DNA from 3 places in the Citrobacter sp. FDAARGOS_156 genome. Region 1 is predicted to be linked to each of the others. Evidence: predicted binding sites of a transcription regulator. Region 1 holds the regulator's gene; each other region holds the start of a gene.
The links. The regulator PurR, encoded in region 1, represses purine synthesis genes. The targets are predictions, from matches to a motif close to CANGCAAACGTTTGCNTG.

Region 1 (6,382 bases):
AGGTAATAACTGAACATCCGTTTAAAGCGTTCACTATAGTTGGCGGCAATTTCTGGCCAGGCGGTTATGAAACGCTCGTGCCAGGCCATCAGGGTAGTATCGTAATCCGCACCAAAGTTATGCCAGTCTTCCATCACGAAATGTGGCTCGCTGGCGTTGGCTATCTGGCGAACTGACGGTAAACAGCCGTTCGGGAAGATATATTTATTGATCCACGGATCAACATTATTGTCGGTTTTTTTAGAGCCGATGGTATGCAGCAAAAAAAGACCGTCTTGCTTTAAATTACGGTCAACAACGTCAAAATAGGTGTTGTAGTTTTTCGGCCCCACATGCTCAAACATACCGACGGAAACGATACGGTCAAACCGGTCATTCAGGTCACGGTAGTCCTGCAGCAAAATCGTGACATCCAGCCCTTCACAGCGCGTCTGCGCCATTTTTTGCTGTTCTGCTGAAATAGTCACGCCAGTCACGCTCACCCCGTATTGTGACGCCATGAACTGGGACAAGCCTCCCCAGCCGCAGCCAATATCGAGAACGCGCATACCTGGTTTCAATTGCAATTTATCGGCAATCATTTTTAGCTTCGCCTGCTGGGCAGATTCCAGGGTATCGGCATCTTTCCAGTAGGCGCAGGAATATTGCATGTAGGGATCAAGCATGCGGCTAAAGAGATCGTTGCCAAGATCGTAGTGTTCTTTGCCAACGACCCACGCACGTTTTTTGGTTTGTAAATTAAACAGACGGGCCGTTGCGATACGTAGCGTATCTCTGAAGTGGCGGGGAAGTTGGCTTTCAAGACCTGCACGCAGGACTTTGCTAAAAAACATATCCAGCCGATCGCATTCCCACCAGCCGTCCATATAACTTTCACCTAAACCCAACGACCCTTCCTGCAACACGCGTTTGAAAAAGTCGGGGTTTTTAACGCGAATATCTGCCGGTGCCGGGCCATTAATAGTAATGCCTGCACGGCTCAATAGCTCATTGGTGATTCGGTACCAGTCATCATCCGGTACGCTGACGTCTTCTATACATGATGAACTCATAGCTTCTCCATCACTGGTCGGTGATCAGAACCTTAAAACAGCGTAGACGCTTTTTTGGGCTTTGTGAGAAATCTCACGGAATTAATCCGCGAATCTATAATCCGACGTAGAACAGAGGAAGGGAGGAACCCTTGCCGAAAAGGCCATCCATGGAAGAACGGGAACCTGCTTGTTCCCGTTACTCTATAAATCTTATCGTTTTATTAACAACCGAAAATCAGTATAGGCCTGAATTTTTGGCTATTCAACCGAAAATTGTTAGCGGGCTAACTAAATGCCCGCAACAATGATTAATGTGACTCACCGTGTGCAACTTGCGCGCTCTCATCCGGCAAGGATGTGTTCTCAGCCTGTGACTGCATTTTGTAACCTAACGCGGCCAGCAACACTGTCGTCAGCATAACGCTGGTGGTCGTGAGCAGCGGCGTGCTGATTAACCACGAAACGACCAGGCTTGCCAGGAAGCATAACCCCAGTTGCAGCGTATTCTGCAACGCAGCGGCGCGCCCTGTTGCCTGAGGGAATGGGCGCAGCGCCTGAGCGACAACGATAGGGTAGATTGCCCCGTTCGCAATGGCCATCACGCAGAATGGGATCAGGATTTCAGCCAACGCAACGTGGTGAATAAAGCCTGTAGCCCAGGTGCCGATAACGCTAATGGCGTACAGGATAAGCAACCATGGCAGAAGCTGGCGACCCTGCCATTTTTGCAGTGCCGCGCGGCAGCCGTAACCCCCGATCAAAAATGCAATAGTTTGCGGGACATAGCTCAGACCAATCACAGCCGGGCTATAGCCCATTTCGCTAAGGATAAATGGTGAACCCGTCAGCCATGCGAAGAAACTTGCAGAACATGCTGCGTAAATCAGTACATTTCCACGGTATGCTTTGGAGCGCAGCAGCGTAGCGAACGTCAGTTTATCCTGGCTGTCGTCGCGCGCTTTTGCCGTTGGTTTTAAGCGCAGGGCCGGCAGCATCAGGATCAGGGTAATCGCAAAAAGGGTAGCAAAAATGGCCTGCCAGGAAAAATGTACCAGGATCCAACTGCCTAATAACGGTGCAAGTGCAGGGGATAATCCAACCAGCGGCATAATGGTGGCAAAAATGCGGTTTACTTTTTGTGAAGGATAATAATCGGTAACCAGCGCCTGCCAGATAACCGAAGCCGCACAGACACCAACGGCCTGAATAAAGCGTAGCACCAGTAAGCCGGTGGCGTTTTCTACCCACAACATGCCCAGGCTGCCCAGCGCGAAGATGGATAAGCCCAGCAGCAAAATAGGTTTGCGACCATAGTGGTCAGAGAGTGGCCCCCACAAAAGTTGTGCGACGGCAAATCCCGCTAAGAACAAGCTAAGGCTGGCACTCACGGCAGAGGCGGGCGTCTGTAAATCGGACTGAATAGCCGCAAAGGCGGGCAAATACATATCCGTTGCCAGAAAACCCAGCACGCTAAGACCTGCCAGCCAGACTAAAAACCCTTTTCCCGGTTGCATTATCGTTTCTCTTTTTAGCAATAGAACATTGCCGCTGAGTGTAGTGAGTGTAATTCTCGCTGTGAAACGCTAATATTTGCTTACTGATTTCAAATTTTTTGCAGGCAGAATATGTGGTCTGAATATTCACTTGAGGTGGTTGATGCGGTGGCGCGTAACGGTAGCTTTAGTTCTGCTGCTCAGGAGTTGCACCGCGTACCTTCGGCGGTAAGCTACACAGTGCGTCAACTGGAAGAGTGGCTGGCTGTGCCACTTTTTGAACGTCGTCATCGGGACGTGGAATTAACGCCTGCTGGCGCGTGGTTTTTAAAAGAAGGCCGATCTGTTATCAAAAAAATGCAGATCACCCGTCAGCAATGTCAGCAAATTGCCAACGGCTGGCGCGGGCAGTTGGCGATTGCAGTCGATAACATTGTCCGCCCGGATCGTACCCGCCAGATGATCGTGGATTTCTACCGCCATTTCGATGATGTGGAACTTCTGGTCTTTCAGGAGGTGTTTAACGGCGTCTGGGACGCGCTTTCAGATGGTCGGGTGGAGTTAGCTATCGGAGCAACGCAGGCCATTCCGGTAGGGGGGCGCTATACGTTCCGGGATATGGGAATGCTAAGCTGGAGTTGCGTGGTGGCCAGTCATCATCCGTTGGCGGCAATGCCGGGACCGCTCAGTGACGATACGTTGCGCAACTGGCCATCGCTGGTACGCGAAGACACGTCCCGTACGCTGCCAAAGCGTATTACCTGGCTACTGGACAACCAAAAACGCGTCGTGGTGCCTGACTGGGAATCATCGGCCACCTGCTTGTCAGCCGGACTCTGTGTCGGGATGGTACCGACGCATTTTGCTAAACCGTGGATCGATAGCGGAAAATGGGTGGCGTTACAGCTGGAAAATCCGTTCCCGGATGCCGCATGCTGTCTGACATGGCAACAGAACGATACGTCGCCGGCATTGAGCTGGCTGCTGGACTATTTAGGGGATAGCGAAACGCTGAACAAAGAGTGGCTGCGGGAGCCGGATGAGGCTCCCGCACAACAGTCTTAACGACGGTAATCGCGGAACGGGCCGTCGGCCACGGAGCGACGCTCTACCAGGCGTGGGTGTACCTCGATGGACTGCGATTCTTCACGTTTATTCACGATTCGGTCTAACAGCATGTTGAAGGCCGTTTCACCAAGTGAATCTTTTGGCTGATGGATGGTTGTCAGCGCAGGGGTGAAGTAACGGGCGTTGCGCACGTTGTCGTAACCGATAACTGAGATATCCTGCGGCACGCGCAGTCCCATCTCATCTGCGGCACACAGCGCACCCATCGCCATAATATCGCCACCACAGAATACGGCGGTTGGGCGATGTGACTGGGAGATGATTTGCTGCATAGCGCGGTAGCCGGATTCAGGCTCAAAATCACCCTGGACAATCCAGTTGTCAGGCACTTTAATCAGCGCTTCTTCCATCGCTTTCATGAAGCCAGCCAGGCGGCCTGCGCCGGTATTACGCTCCATAGGTCCTGGGATCACGCCGATCTCACGATGACCGCGTTCAATCAGATACCGGCCTGCCATGTAACCGCCTTCGAAAGCGTTATCAATGACGGTATCGGTAAAGTCGGCTTTTGCTTCGCCCCAGTCCATAACCACCATGGGAATATGGCGATACTCTTCGAGCATGGAAAGCAGTGATTCCGGATATTCTGAACACATTACCAGCAAGCCATCTACGCGCTTTTGCGCCATCATAGACAGATAAGCCTGCTGTTTTTCGAGACTGTTCCAGGCGTTGCCCAAAATCAGGGTGTAGCCTTTCTGGAAACAATTTTTCTCAACGGCCTCGATAATTTCGGCGAAATAGGCCGCTTCGCTGCTGGTTGCCAACAAACCGATCGATTTGGTGTGATTCACCTTCAGGCTACGTGCAACTGCGCTAGGGGAGTAGTGCAGCTCTTTGATCGCTGCCCAGACAGCGTTGCGCGTTTCTTCAGCGACAAAGCGCGTTTTGTTAATTACGTGTGATACGGTTGTAGTGGAAACGTTTGCTCGCTTCGCTACATCTTTAATAGTTGCCATTACATCTCACTCCAGACCATATCCTAAGCTCCTGAGAATACTCCAGGTAAACGTTTGCCTTCACACACCCTCAACGCAACGTCAGGGTTGCGGCACGCCGGGAAAACGACACGGAACGTCAGGAAGGGGTCAATGGCCGGTACGCTAATCAAGTAAGCGTGGAATTTTGTCTGATCTTAACGAAAAGGGGAAGAGTTAAAAGCAGTTATCAATATAAATCGTGAGAGATTTTTGCTTTCAAGTGTGTAAAAATGCGCAATATCACTTTTTGTGTGGGAATAAAAAGGAGAAAACTTGATGAGCACCGATCTGAAATTTTCGTTAGTAACGACCATAATTGTTCTGGGCCTGATTGTCGCGGGTGGCCTGACTGCAGCACTGCACTGATTTCCCCCGAGGGAGTTCGCTCTCCCTCATCCTTTCTGCTTGCCTTTTCCGTCCTATTTTTTGCAAATAAGCAAAAGTCTTTTGCAGTTTTGTTAACTTTATTAATTTTGCGATCAATGTCATGCTTTTGACTCTTATGATGTGTCGTGCCAAGGCTCGACGTTACGGAGTCGATAGATGAAACTAAATTATCCTTTACTGGCGCTGGCGATAGGTGCGTTTGGCATTGGAACGACCGAATTTTCTCCTATGGGGTTGCTACCCGTCATTGCCAAAGGCGTGGATGTATCCATTCCGGCCGCAGGGATGTTAATCAGCGCGTATGCGGTAGGCGTGATGGTTGGCGCCCCGCTGATGACATTACTGCTGTCCCATCGTGCGCGTCGCAATGCGCTTATCTTCCTGATGGCCATTTTTACGTTGGGTAATGTACTTTCGGCGATATCTCCGGATTACACGACGCTGATGCTGTCGCGCATTTTGACCAGTCTTAACCACGGGGCATTTTTCGGCCTTGGCTCTGTGGTTGCCGCAAGCGTGGTGCCCAAACACAAACAGGCCAGTGCCGTAGCAACTATGTTTATGGGGTTAACAATTGCCAATATTGGCGGTGTTCCCGCAGCAACCTGGCTTGGGGAAACCATCGGCTGGCGTATGTCCTTTATGGCGACGGCGGGACTGGGTGTTATCGCCATGGTCAGCCTGTTCTTCTCATTACCCAAAGGTGGGGCAGGAGAGCGCCCGGATGTCCGCAGCGAACTGGCGGTACTCATGCGTCCGCAGGTGTTGTCGGCTCTGCTGACGACCGTTCTGGGGGCCGGGGCGATGTTTACGCTTTATACCTACATCTCACCCGTGCTGCATAGCATTACTCATGCTACACCGGCGTTTGTCACCGCTATGCTGGTGCTGATTGGCGTTGGGTTCTCTATCGGTAACTATCTGGGGGGTAAACTGGCTGACCGTTCGGTTAACGGTACGCTGAAAGGCTTTTTACTGTTGCTGATGATTATTATGCTGGCGATACCTTTCCTTGCGCGTAATGAGCTGGGTGCGGCCGTGAGTATGGTGGTGTGGGGTGCAGCAACGTTTGCGGTGGTTCCGCCGCTGCAGATGCGTGTGATGCGCGTTGCCAGCGAGGCGCCTGGATTGTCATCGTCAGTTAATATTGGCGCGTTTAATCTGGGGAATGCCCTGGGAGCGGCGGCTGGTGGGGCGGTAATTTCCGGAGGGTTGGGCTACAGTTTCGTACCGGTAATGGGGGCGATTGTGGCGGGACTTGCGCTACTGCTGGTCTTTGTCTCGGCAAGGAAACAAGCGGAAGAAGTCTGCAACGCAACGAATTAAAAACAAAAACGCAGAAGGGAAACCCTTCTGCGTT
Region 2 (6,382 bases), 950 kb from region 1:
CCGATCAGGAATCAGAGGCCTGATAACTTACTCTATGGATTTCGAGTTGCAGGAAGGCGGCATGAGAGTGAACCCCGATGAGCCTGCACAGGCAAGTGATTCGGGTGAGCGAGAGCAGCCAACACACCTGCAGCTTGAAAGACGACGAGTAAAAAAGGGCAGGGCCAACTGGCGCTGCCTTTTGCTTTTTTCTACGTAATAAAATTACAGGCATCATGGACAATAAACGTATTCCTCAAGCCGCGTCGCCCCTGGCGTCGTGGCTTTCTTATCTGGAAAACCTGCACAGTAAAACCATCGATCTTGGCCTTGAACGCGTAAGCCAGGTAGCGCGCAAACTGGGTGTGTTGAAACCCGCGCCATTTGTGTTTACGGTGGCAGGAACCAACGGAAAAGGCACGACCTGTCGTACGCTGGAATCGGTGCTGGCCGCAGCAGGCTATAAAGTCGGAGTGTACAGTTCACCGCATCTGGTGCGCTACACGGAGCGCGTGCGCGTGCAGGGGCGTGAACTGCCGGAGTCAGCGCATACCGCATCGTTTGCTGAGATCGAAGATGCGCGTGGCGATATTTCTCTGACCTATTTTGAATACGGTACGTTATCGGCGCTCTGGCTGTTTAAACAGGCGCAGATGGATGTCGTTATTCTGGAAGTGGGGCTGGGCGGGCGCCTTGACGCCACCAATATCGTTGATGCTGATGTGGCTGTGATCACCAGTATTGCGCTTGATCATACCGACTGGCTGGGCCCGGATCGCGAAAGCATTGGTCGTGAGAAAGCGGGCATTTTCCGCGCTGAGAAACCGGCTATCGTCGGCGAACCTGAAATGCCTTACACCATCGCGGATGTCGCGCAAGAGTGCGGGGCAATTTTGCAACGCTGCGGCGTGGACTGGCGCTATGCGGTTACTGAGAACGACTGGTCGTTTACGGATGCTCACGGAACGTTGGCGCATCTGCCGTTGCCGCAGGTTCCACAACCTAACGCTGCTACCGCACTGGCCGCGCTGCGCGCAAGCGGGCTGAACGTTAGCGAGCAGGCCATTCGTGACGGCATCGAACACGCGATTTTGCCGGGACGCTTCCAGATTGTGAGCGAGTCGCCGCGAGTTATTTTCGATGTTGCCCATAACCCGCATGCGGCAGAGTATCTGACCGGACGTCTGAAAAAGTTAGTGAAAAGCGGGCGTGTACTTGCGGTTATCGGTATGCTACATGATAAAGACATTGCCGGTACGTTAGCCTGGTTAAAAAGCGTGGTTGACGTCTGGTACTGTGCGCCCCTGGAAGGGCCGCGTGGCGCAACGGCAGAACAATTGCTGGAGCATCTGGGCAAAGGCGACGCCTACGATAGCGTGGCGCAGGCATGGTCTGCGGCACTGGCTGAGGCGAAGCCAGAAGATACCGTGTTGGTGTGTGGATCGTTTCACACTGTCGCACATGTCATGGAAGTAATAGACGTGGGGAGAAGCGGTGGCGAGTAAGTTTCAGAATCGATTAGTCGGCACAATTGTGCTGGTCGCGCTGGGGGTGATTGTGCTCCCTGGGCTGCTTGACGGGCAGAAAAAACATTATCAGGATGAGTTTGCGGCGATCCCTCTGGTGCCGAAACCCGGCGATCGCGATGAACCAGATATGATGCCAGCGGCAACGCAGGCGCTGCCGACCCAGCCGCCGGAAGGGGCGGCAGAAGAGGTTCGTGCGGGAGATGCTGCCGCGCCATCGTTGGATCCTTCACGTTTGACGACGGCAAACAGCGCGGAGTTAGATCCTGTCCCAGCGCCCGTAGAGCAGCCGAAACCCAAACCGAAGCCGCAGCCTGTTGCCGTCGCTCCGACGCCTGCTCCTGCGCCAGCCCCAGCGCCTAAACCGGCTGCTGAGGAACCGCCAGCGCCGACCGGGAAAGCGTACGTTGTACAACTCGGTGCGCTGAAAAATGCGGATAAGGTCAATGAGATCGTGGGCAAACTTCGTGGCGCGGGCTTCCGGGTATATACTTCCCCGTCAACGCCGGTGCAGGGTAAAATAACCCGCATTCTCGTGGGGCCGGACGCCTCCAAAGATAAGCTGAAGAACTCGCTGGGCGAGTTGCAGAAGATCTCTGGTTTGAGTGGCGTCGTGATGGGGTACACCCCTAATTAAGGGATTGCGCTGTTTACGGCGCAGCTCTTATTCAGGCCGGATTCGGTGTTTTCATCGCTATCCGGCAGTGCCCGAAGAGGCATAAAACGGTATGGCGTTGAAGATTTTTTCAGCGCCATTTTTATTTACGCGTGGAAAGGAAATCCCTACGCAAACGTTTTCTTTTTCTGTTAGAATGCGCCCCGAACAGGACGACAGGGCGTAAAATCGTGGGACACATATGGTCTGGATTGATTACGCCATTATCGCGGTGATTGGTTTTTCCTGTCTGGTTAGCCTGATCCGTGGCTTTGTTCGTGAAGCATTATCGTTGGTGACTTGGGGTTGTGCTTTCTTTGTCGCCAGCCATTACTACACTTACCTGTCTGTCTGGTTTACGGGCTTTGAAGACGAACTGGTTCGAAATGGGATTGCTATCGCGATACTGTTCATCGCGACACTTATCGTCGGCGCTATCGTTAACTTTGTGATAGGCCAGCTGGTAGAGAAAACAGGCCTGTCGGGTACCGACAGGGTGTTGGGGATTTGCTTCGGAGCTCTGAGAGGGGCGCTGATCGTCGCCGCCATCTTGTTCTTTCTCGATACATTTACCGGTCTGTCGAAAAGTGAAGACTGGAGTAAGTCGCAGCTGATCCCGCAGTTCAGTTTCATCATCAGATGGTTCTTTGACTATCTGCAAAGCTCGTCAAGTTTCTTGCCCAAAGTATAAACTTTGGGTTGTTGCTGAACGAGGAAAAGACGTATGTGCGGTATTGTCGGTATCGCCGGTGTTATGCCGGTAAACCAGTCGATTTATGACGCGTTAACGGTGCTCCAGCATCGTGGCCAGGATGCCGCTGGCATCATCACCATTGATGCCAACAACTGCTTCCGCTTGCGTAAAGCGAACGGAATGGTGAGCGACATTTTTGAAGCGCGCCACATGCAGCGTTTGCAGGGCAACATGGGCATTGGTCATGTGCGTTACCCAACGGCTGGCAGCTCCAGCGCCTCTGAGGCCCAACCTTTCTACGTCAACTCACCGTATGGCATCACGCTTGCCCACAATGGCAATCTGACCAACGCACATGAGCTGCGTAAAAAGCTGTTTGAAGAAAAGCGCCGCCACATCAATACCACTTCAGATTCTGAAATTCTGCTGAATATTTTCGCCAGCGAGCTGGATAATTTCCGCCACTATCCGCTGGAAGCCGACAATATTTTTGCTGCTATTGCCGCAACCAACCGCCAGATCCGCGGCGCCTATGCCTGCGTGGCGATGATTATCGGCCACGGTATGGTTGCTTTCCGCGATCCGAACGGCATCCGCCCGCTGGTGCTGGGTAAACGTGATATCGGCGATGGTCGTACCGAATACATGGTGGCCTCCGAGAGCGTAGCGCTGGATACGCTGGGCTTTGAATTCCTGCGCGACGTTGCCCCTGGCGAAGCGGTTTATATCACCGAAAAAGGTCAGTTGTTTACCCGCCAGTGTGCCGATAACCCGGTCAGCAATCCGTGCCTGTTTGAATACGTCTACTTCGCACGTCCTGACTCCTTTATCGACAAGATTTCCGTCTACAGCGCCCGCGTAAACATGGGTACCAAGCTTGGCGAAAAAATTGCTCGTGAATGGGAAGATCTGGACATTGACGTGGTGATCCCGATTCCGGAAACCTCCTGTGATATCGCGCTGGAAATTGCCCGTATTCTCGGTAAGCCGTACCGTCAGGGTTTTGTGAAAAACCGCTACGTGGGCCGTACCTTTATCATGCCAGGCCAGCAGCTGCGCCGTAAATCCGTGCGCCGTAAACTGAACGCCAACCGTGCGGAATTCCGTGATAAAAACGTGTTGCTGGTGGATGACTCCATCGTGCGCGGTACGACCTCAGAACAGATTATCGAGATGGCGCGTGAGGCCGGCGCGAAGAAGGTGTATCTGGCCTCTGCTGCCCCGGAAATTCGCTTCCCGAACGTTTATGGTATCGATATGCCTACGGCGACGGAGCTGATTGCTCATGGTCGCGAAGTGGACGAGATTCGCCAGATAATTGGCGCAGATGGTCTTATCTTCCAGGATCTGAACGATCTGATTGAAGCCGTCCGTGCTGAGAACCCGGATATTCAGCAGTTTGAATGTTCCGTGTTTAACGGCGTGTACGTCACCAAAGACGTCGACCAGCAATATCTCGATTTCCTCGACTCCCTGCGTAATGACGACGCCAAAGCGATTTTGCGTCAGAACGAAGCGGAAAACCTTGAGATGCACAACGAAGGTTAATGTTTGCTCGCAAGCAAGGGCGCAACCTGCACCCTTGCTTGCAACTCACCGTAATTTCCTGCAAAGTCGGCCCTGAGCAAGTAAGGGCGATTACACATGAAACGACTCATCATTGGTATTTCTGGCGCAAGCGGGGCAATTTACGGCGTGCGCCTGCTGCAGGTTTTGCGTGACGTTACCGATGTGGAAACCCATCTGGTGATGAGTGCCGCTGCCCGGCAGACGCTGGCGCTGGAAACGGACCTCACCGTGCGTGACGTACAGGCGCTGGCGAATGTGACTCACGATACGCGCGATATCGCCGCCAGTATCTCTTCCGGCTCTTTTCAGACCGCCGGAATGGTTATCCTGCCGTGTTCCATTAAAACGCTTTCCGGCATCGTTCATAGCTATACCGATGGGCTGCTGACCCGTGCGGCAGATGTGGTGTTGAAAGAACGCCGCCCGCTGGTGCTGTGCGTGCGCGAAACGCCGCTGCATTTGGGGCATCTGCGCCTCATGACCCAGGCGGCAGAAATTGGCGCAGTAATTATGCCGCCTGTCCCGGCGTTCTATCATCGCCCGCAAACGCTCGATGATGTGATTAATCAAACGGTTAACCGCGTGCTTGACCAGTTTGATATTACCCTTCCACAGGATCTGTTCACCCGCTGGCGAGGGGCGTGAGCCGTTCCATTAGCGTGCAAAGAAACATCTGTTGCCCTGTTTCAGGGCAATTTTGTAACCGCGATCATATCCTCAACATTTAATTCGTTAAAACTCAACGAAACGCTGCGGTTCAACCGTCAGACCTGCTATCTTCAAAATCAGGACATTATTGCAACGTTTTATTAACATATTTAACGTCGAATATCCTCATCGACGCGAAAATGGCATAAGACCTGCATGAAAAAGTCTGCAAACACACAACACAACGTAAAACATAATAAAATTACGCCACTTGAGGGTTATGTATGAAGAAGACGGTTCTTGCTTTGTCTTTGCTGGTAGGACTTTCCGCCACCGCGGCCAGCTACGCAGCACTTCCGCAGACGGTTCGTATTGGTACAGATACAACATACGCACCTTTTTCCTCTAAAGATGCCAAAGGCGACTTTGTCGGCTTTGATATCGATCTGGGAAACGAGATGTGTAAGCGCATGCAGATCAAATGTACCTGGGTTGCCAGCGATTTTGATGCTCTGATCCCGTCGCTGAAAGCGAAAAAAATTGACGCCATTATCTCCTCGCTTTCTATCACCGAGAAGCGTCAGCAAGAGATTGCGTTCTCAGACAAACTTTACGCAGCAGACTCACGTCTGATCGCCGCGAAAGGTTCCCCAATTAAACCGACTCTGGATTCCCTCAAGGGTAAACACGTTGGCGTGCTGCAAGGCTCTACTCAGGAAGCCTATGCCAATGACAACTGGCGTAGCAAAGGCGTGGATGTGGTGGCCTATGCGAACCAGGATCTCATTTATTCTGACCTGACGGCGGGTCGTCTCGACGCGGCGTTGCAGGATGAAGTCGCGGCCAGCGAAGGCTTCCTGAAGCAGCCTGCCGGTAAAGACTACGACTTTGCAGGTCCTTCGGTAAAAGATAAAAAATACTTTGGCGACGGAACCGGGATTGGTTTGCGCAAAGATGACACCGAGCTGAAAGCCGCTTTTGATAAAGCGCTGGGTGAACTGCGCAAAGACGGCACTTACGACAAAATGGCGAGTAAGTATTTTAACTTCAATGTCTACGGCGATTAATACGCCGCAGCGGGGAATTGACTGCACCATTGCGGGTAACCATTACGGTGCATAATACATTCAGTGCACTTTTTTGGTGCTTTTGTCGTTGGCTTAATAAGCATGAGTGCATACTTAAGCGCTTTTCATGCAAATAAATACCGCCGACAGGGTAGAATGCTTTGCCTTGTCGGCCTGATTAATGGCACGATAACTGCACCTGGTCCTGTAAAGATCCCCTATAAAAGACAGTCTGTTGAGGATA
Region 3 (6,382 bases), 680 kb from region 1:
GCTTTTCTAATAAGCAGCCAATCACACGGGCTTCGGTGGCGGTTAATTCGTATTTCATCGTCTTCTCCATTATTCAGGCCGTGCGCCTGAAACTTAGCGACCGGGGGTCCATTCTGATGTAGTCAACGCCGTCAGCACATGATCGCGCCACTGTCCATCAATCAGCAGATAGTCTTTTGCATACCCTTCTTTCTCAAAGCCGAGTCGCGCCAGCAAATCGCCGCTACGCTTATTGTGTGGCATGTAGTTCGCCATAATGCGGTGAATATGTTGCGTCCGCTGCACATAACGAATAGCGGCGGTCAGGGCTTCGTACATCAGCCCCTGCCCTTGCCACTTCTGCGCAATGGAATAACCAAGATAACAGGCGTGGAAAGATCCGCGCACCACGTTCGAGAAGTTCGCAACGCCGATAATTTCTTTTTCGTCAGGATCGAGCAACGCGAAATACCAGGCTGTGCCTTGTTTATGGAATTCAGAGATCATGCTCAGACGCGCCTGCCAGCCAGAGGGGTAGCAGTGGCTTTCATCGCGGATAGGTTCCCAGGGCTTTAAGAAATGACGATTCTCTGCGTAATAATCTGCCAGACGCCAGGCATCACGCTCATGCACCAAACGCACGACCAGGCGGTCCGTGGTTAAGCGCACTTTTGGCACGTTACTGCGATAGCCAAACATTCTATACCTACTCCTTCCCGTAACGTCTTCAATACGCAATTCGCATTACTATACCTGTGCAAATACACCGTGTGAAAAGAGCAAAATGCCATTTTTTGAATTATTCACACATTTTGATGAAAACTCTCTATCAAGACTGACTTTTGATAAAAAAATATTGTCCCGCCAAGGGTGGGAAAAGCACAAACGACACCGCAGAATAGAAGGTGCTTATCTTTTAAACTCTCCACCGAGTGACGAGTTTTTTCCCTGGAGGGGAAATGTCGCAAGTCTCGCAGGCAAGGAACCTGGGTAAATATTTCCTGCTCATCGATAATATGCTGGTCGTGCTGGGTTTCTTTGTCGTTTTCCCACTGATCTCTATCCGTTTCGTCGACCAAATGGGCTGGGCCGCCGTGATGGTCGGTATCGCACTTGGATTGCGCCAATTTATCCAGCAAGGTCTGGGGATTTTTGGCGGCGCAATTGCTGACCGCTTTGGTGCCAAACCGATGATTGTGACCGGTATGCTGATGCGTGCCGCCGGGTTCGCCACGATGGGGATTGCACACGAACCCTGGCTATTGTGGTTCTCCTGTTTCCTCTCCGGTTTAGGTGGTACGTTATTCGACCCGCCCCGCTCGGCGCTGGTGGTCAAACTGATCCGCCCGGAAAAGCGCGGGCGTTTTTTTTCTATTCTGATGATGCAGGACAGTGCCGGTGCCGTGGTCGGCGCATTGCTCGGCAGTTGGCTGTTACAGTACGATTTCCGTCTGGTATGTGCCACCGGCGCAATTTTGTTCGTTCTGTGCGCGGCGTTTAACGCCTGGCTGCTCCCGGCATGGAAACTGTCGACGGTGAAAATTCCGGTGCGCGAAGGGATGAGCCACGTGATGCATGACAAGCGCTTTGTCACCTATGTGCTGACGCTGGCGGGCTATTACATGCTGGCGGTACAGGTGATGCTGATGCTGCCCATCATGGTGAACGACATCGCTGGCTCACCGGCCGCCGTGAAATGGATGTATGCCATCGAGGCATGTCTCTCTTTAACGCTGCTGTACCCGATTGCACGCTGGAGTGAAAAACGCTTTCGCCTTGAACATCGTCTGATGGCGGGTCTGCTGGTTATGTCTCTGAGCATGATGCCCATTGGCCTCGTCGGGAATTTGCAGCAGTTGTTCACCCTGATTTGCACCTTCTATATCGGTTCTATCATCGCCGAACCGGCGCGCGAGACGTTGAGCGCGTCGTTGGCAAATGCGCGCGCACGGGGCAGTTACATGGGCTTTAGCCGCCTCGGATTAGCCATCGGCGGTGCCATCGGTTATATCGGTGGCGGCTGGCTGTTTGACATGGGTAAAGCACTGTCACAGCCAGAACTCCCGTGGATGATGCTCGGCATTATCGGCTTTATCACCTTCCTCGCGCTGGGTTGGCAGTTTAGCCATAAACGCCCGTCACGCGGCATGCTGGAACCTGATGCCTGATAGCTGACCAGACGTCCCGGACTCAATTTCAGTTTTTTCTGCTGGTGCCCGGGCCGCTGGTGCTGGATGCTGCTTTGTGTCACGATTACGCCACAAGTATCATGTTGAGGAACCCCATGAAAAAGATTTTTTTTGCTGCTGCACTGATTGTCAGCGGCCTGTTGGTTGGTTGTAATCAACTCACACAATACACGGTTAGCGAGCAAGAGATTAATCAGGCACTGGCTAAGCATAACGACTTCTCGAAAGATATTGGTCTGCCTGGCGTTGCTGAAGCCCACATCGTACTGACCAATCTCGCCAGCCAGATTGGTCGCGAAGAACCGAATAAAGTGACTCTGACAGGCGACGCCAATCTGGATATGAATTCCCTTTTTGGTAGCCAGAAAGCGACCATGAAGTTGAAGTTAAAAGCATTGCCAGTCTTCAATAAAGAAAAAGGCGCGATTTATCTGCAAGAAATGGAAGTGGTCGATGCGACCGTCACACCAGAGAAAATGCAATCTGTACTGCAAACTCTGATGCCCTACTTAAATCAGTCGCTGCGGAATTACTTTAACCAGCAACCGGCCTACATTCTGCGTGAAGACAGCAGCAAAGGCGAAGCATTGGCGAAAAAACTGGCGAAAGGGATTGAGGTTAAACCGGGTGAAATCATTATCCCGTTCACCGATTAATAAACAACAGGGCGCTAATGCGCCCTTTTTTTTCGTGCAAACGAAAACGTTTCCGCTTATCCTTTGTTTCCGGCAAAAAAGACTATCCTCAGCCGGAGCATATTAATGACTGCACCATCCCAGGTTTTAAAGATCCGCCGCCCAGACGACTGGCACCTTCACCTTCGCGATGGCGACATGTTGAAAACTGTCGTGCCTTATACCAGTGAAACTTATGGTCGCGCGATCGTTATGCCAAACCTCGCTCCGCCGGTCACGACAGTTGATGCGGCCATTGCGTACCGTCAGCGCATTCTGGACGCTGTACCCGCCGGACATAGCTTTACTCCGTTAATGACCTGCTACTTAACGGACACGCTGGATCCTAATGAACTTGAGCGTGGATTCAATGAAGGCGTCTTCACCGCCGCGAAACTTTATCCCGCTAATGCAACAACCAACTCGACACAGGGTGTAACCTCGGTCGATGCCATTATGCCGGTACTGGAGCGCATGGAAAAATTGGGGATGCCACTGTTGGTGCACGGTGAAGTGACGCACGCTGATATCGACATTTTCGATCGCGAAGCACGTTTCATCGAAACGGTGATGGATCCCTTACGTCAGCGTTTAACCGCGCTAAAAGTGGTGTTTGAACATATCACGACCAAAGATGCCGCCGAATACGTGCGCGATGGTAACGAGCTTCTTGCAGCAACCATCACACCGCAGCATTTAATGTTTAACCGCAACCATATGCTGGTCGGTGGAATTCGTCCGCATCTGTACTGCCTGCCAATACTCAAACGTAACGTTCACCAGCAGGCGCTGCGTGAACTGGTTGCCAGCGGATTCAGTCGTGCATTCCTGGGTACCGACTCCGCACCGCATGCGCGTCATCGTAAAGAGTCCAGTTGCGGCTGTGCGGGCTGCTTTAATGCGCCAACCGCGCTGGGCAGCTATGCCACTGTGTTCGAAGAGATGAACGCCCTGGACCATTTCGAAGCCTTCTGCTCACTCAATGGCCCACAGTTCTATGGTTTGCCGGTGAATGAGACCTTTATTGAGCTGGAACGCGTGGAGCACCTGGTCCCGGAGAACATTGCGTTGGAAAACGATACGTTGGTGCCTTTCCTTGGCGGTGAAACGGTACGCTGGTCAGTAAAACGCTAAAAAAGTGTAGCCTCCTGTTGTCAACTGGCGCAGTTAACTGTATAAATAACCAGTATAAACAACAGGGGGCTATTATGCATATTGAAGTCACTATTGCCAAAACTTCACCTTTACCAGCCGGTGCTATCGACGCGCTGGCAGATGAACTCTCCCGCCGTATTCATCATCATTTTCCGGATAACGAAGGTAACGTTACCGTTCGTTATGCCGGTACCAACAACTTGTCGGTTATTGGCGCAACAAAAGAGGACAAAGAACGCATCAGCGAAATCCTACAGGAAACCTGGGAAAGCGCGGATGACTGGTTCATCAACGAATAAAAAATGATATGCAGTGATGTTTGTTTGCCGGGTCGCCCCGGCTTTTTTATGCGTGCATCCTTTAAATCAATCTTGCATTCACCACGCTAGCAGATAATTTATATTAAACACATTGATTATCTTTTAATCAAAACACCAAAATAATTGCACAACATGCTAAAAAAAAATGAATGACATGTTGTTTTATTAATCATATAACACTGAAAACAAAAAATTTATGCGCCGCCCTCTTTAAATTTTCAATGAATACCCTTATTTATTGATATACTGAAGTTGCTTCAGAAAAAAACGCATTGAACCTCGAAAACCGTTGTCTAGTAACACGAATTAGGGGGCATGATGGAAAAGAATAATGAAGTCATTCAGACTCATCCGCTTGTAGGATGGGACATCAGCACTGTTGATAGCTACGATGCGCTGATGCTGCGTTTGCACTACCAGACCCCGAATCGTCCGGACCCGGATGGGACTGAGGTCGGTCAAACGCTCTGGTTAACCACTGATGTTGCCAGGCAATTTATTTCGATATTAGAAGCCGGAATCGCTAAAATTGAATCTGGCGATTACCAGGTAAATGAGTATCAGCGACATTAAACCTGATACATCACACCATCAAAAGGCACCTTCATGGTGCCTTTCTTATTTGCAGGTTGAATATTCCGGGTCAGTTATTTACTCTGCTATACCTGTCATACTTCAAGTTGCATATGCGTTGGCTTTATTACTCGGCCCATCCCTGGGATTCGCTGCGTCGCCGCGTGATTCGGCCTTACGGCCTCACCCCTTCGGGGGCGCTGTTCAAAACGGCCCGGGCGTTTGGTCCTGCAACTCGAATTATTTAAGGTATACTATCGCGATTGCAGAGAGAAGCGGATGAAATACGACTTAATCATTATTGGCAGCGGTTCCGTGGGCGCCGCAGCCGGATACTACGCCACTCGCGCCGGTCTCAACGTTCTGATGATCGATGCGCATATGCCACCGCATCAACAGGGCAGCCACCACGGCGATACACGATTAATTCGTCATGCGTATGGCGAAGGTGAAAAATACGTTCCGCTGGTGCTACGTGCGCAAACATTGTGGGATGAACTTTCCGCACAAAATGAAGAGCCTGTTTTTGTTCGCTCTGGCGTTATCAACCTGGGTCCTGCAGATTCGACCTTTTTAGCGACCGTGGCGCAAAGTGCCAAACAGTGGCAACTCAATGTCGAACAGCTGGATGCAGCAGCCATCATGACTCGCTGGCCAGAAATTCGCGTGCCTGAAAACTATATCGGGCTGTTTGAAGCCGAATCCGGTTTTTTGCGCAGTGAGCTAGCCATTAAAACCTGGATTCGCCTGGCTGAAGAGGCAGGTTGTGCGCAGTTGTTTAAATGCCCCGTCACGGCAATTCATCACCACGATGATGGCGTAACGGTTGCAACAGCCGATGGTGACTACCACGCGAAAAAAGTTGTCGTCAGCGCCGGCACCTGGGTCAAGGCATTATTGCCTGAACTGCCGATACAGCCGGTGCGTAAGGTATTCGCATGGTATCAGGCTGACGGGCGCTACAGTGTCAAAAACAAATTCCCGGCATTTACCGGCGAACTGCCTAATGGCGATCAATACTACGGTTTTCCGGCTGAAAATGACGAGTTAAAAATTGGCAGGCATAACGGCGGACAGGTCATTCATTCACCTGAAGAACGTAAACCGTTTGCCGCTGTCACCAGCGATGGTTCGGAAGCCTTCCCATTCCTGCGCGCTATTTTGCCTGGCATCGGCTGTTGTCTGCATGGTGCATCCTGTACTTACGATAACTCGCCAGATGAAGACTTCATTATCGATACGCTGCCAGACCATGACAACACGCTGGTGATTACCGGACTCAGCGGACACGGTTTTAAGTTTGCTTCCGTACTGGGCGAAATTGCGGCTGAGTTTGCCCAAGGTAAACCGTCAGCCTTTGACCTGACGCCATTCAGGCTGTCCCGTTTTAAGCGATAATTGATCAATGGCCTCGTTGGTGAGGCCATTTTAAATGACAGGAATAACATTGATGCGCCGCATCTTTAACTATCTGGTTAATAATATTCGCGAG

Region 2: cvpA (colicin V production protein) is a predicted target of PurR. The motif match lies at 2,290-2,307, and genes of this name have one in related genera.
Region 3: pyrC (dihydroorotase) is a predicted target of PurR. The motif match lies at 2,864-2,881, and genes of this name have one in related genera.

Annotation. Positions count from the first base shown of each region.
Region 1 covers NZ_CP014030.2:2,478,550-2,484,931, forward strand. Annotated here, with positions in the region: gene cfa (cyclopropane fatty acyl phospholipid synthase) at 1-1,052, opposite strand, end outside; gene punC (purine nucleoside transporter PunC) at 1,343-2,548, opposite strand; gene punR (DNA-binding transcriptional activator PunR) at 2,660-3,592, shown strand; gene purR (HTH-type transcriptional repressor PurR) at 3,589-4,614, opposite strand; gene cydH (cytochrome bd-I accessory subunit CydH) at 4,912-5,001, shown strand; gene AL515_RS12075 (MFS transporter) at 5,179-6,348, shown strand.
Region 2 covers NZ_CP014030.2:3,427,412-3,433,793, reverse strand. Annotated here, with positions in the region: gene accD (acetyl-CoA carboxylase, carboxyltransferase subunit beta) at 1-23, shown strand, start outside; gene folC (bifunctional tetrahydrofolate synthase/dihydrofolate synthase) at 216-1,484, shown strand; gene dedD (cell division protein DedD) at 1,474-2,142, shown strand; gene cvpA (colicin V production protein) at 2,363-2,851, shown strand; gene purF (amidophosphoribosyltransferase) at 2,885-4,402, shown strand; gene AL515_RS16800 (UbiX family flavin prenyltransferase) at 4,499-5,068, shown strand; gene argT (lysine/arginine/ornithine ABC transporter substrate-binding protein ArgT) at 5,356-6,138, shown strand.
Region 3 covers NZ_CP014030.2:3,155,153-3,161,534, forward strand. Annotated here, with positions in the region: gene AL515_RS15545 (YceH family protein) at 1-58, opposite strand, end outside; gene rimJ (ribosomal protein S5-alanine N-acetyltransferase) at 94-678, opposite strand; gene mdtH (multidrug efflux MFS transporter MdtH) at 939-2,147, shown strand; gene AL515_RS15560 (lipoprotein) at 2,264-2,824, shown strand; gene pyrC (dihydroorotase) at 2,930-3,976, shown strand; gene dinI (DNA damage-inducible protein I) at 4,051-4,296, shown strand; gene bssS (biofilm formation regulator BssS) at 4,636-4,890, shown strand; gene solA (N-methyl-L-tryptophan oxidase) at 5,170-6,288, shown strand; gene AL515_RS15585 (YceO family protein) at 6,341-6,382, shown strand, end outside.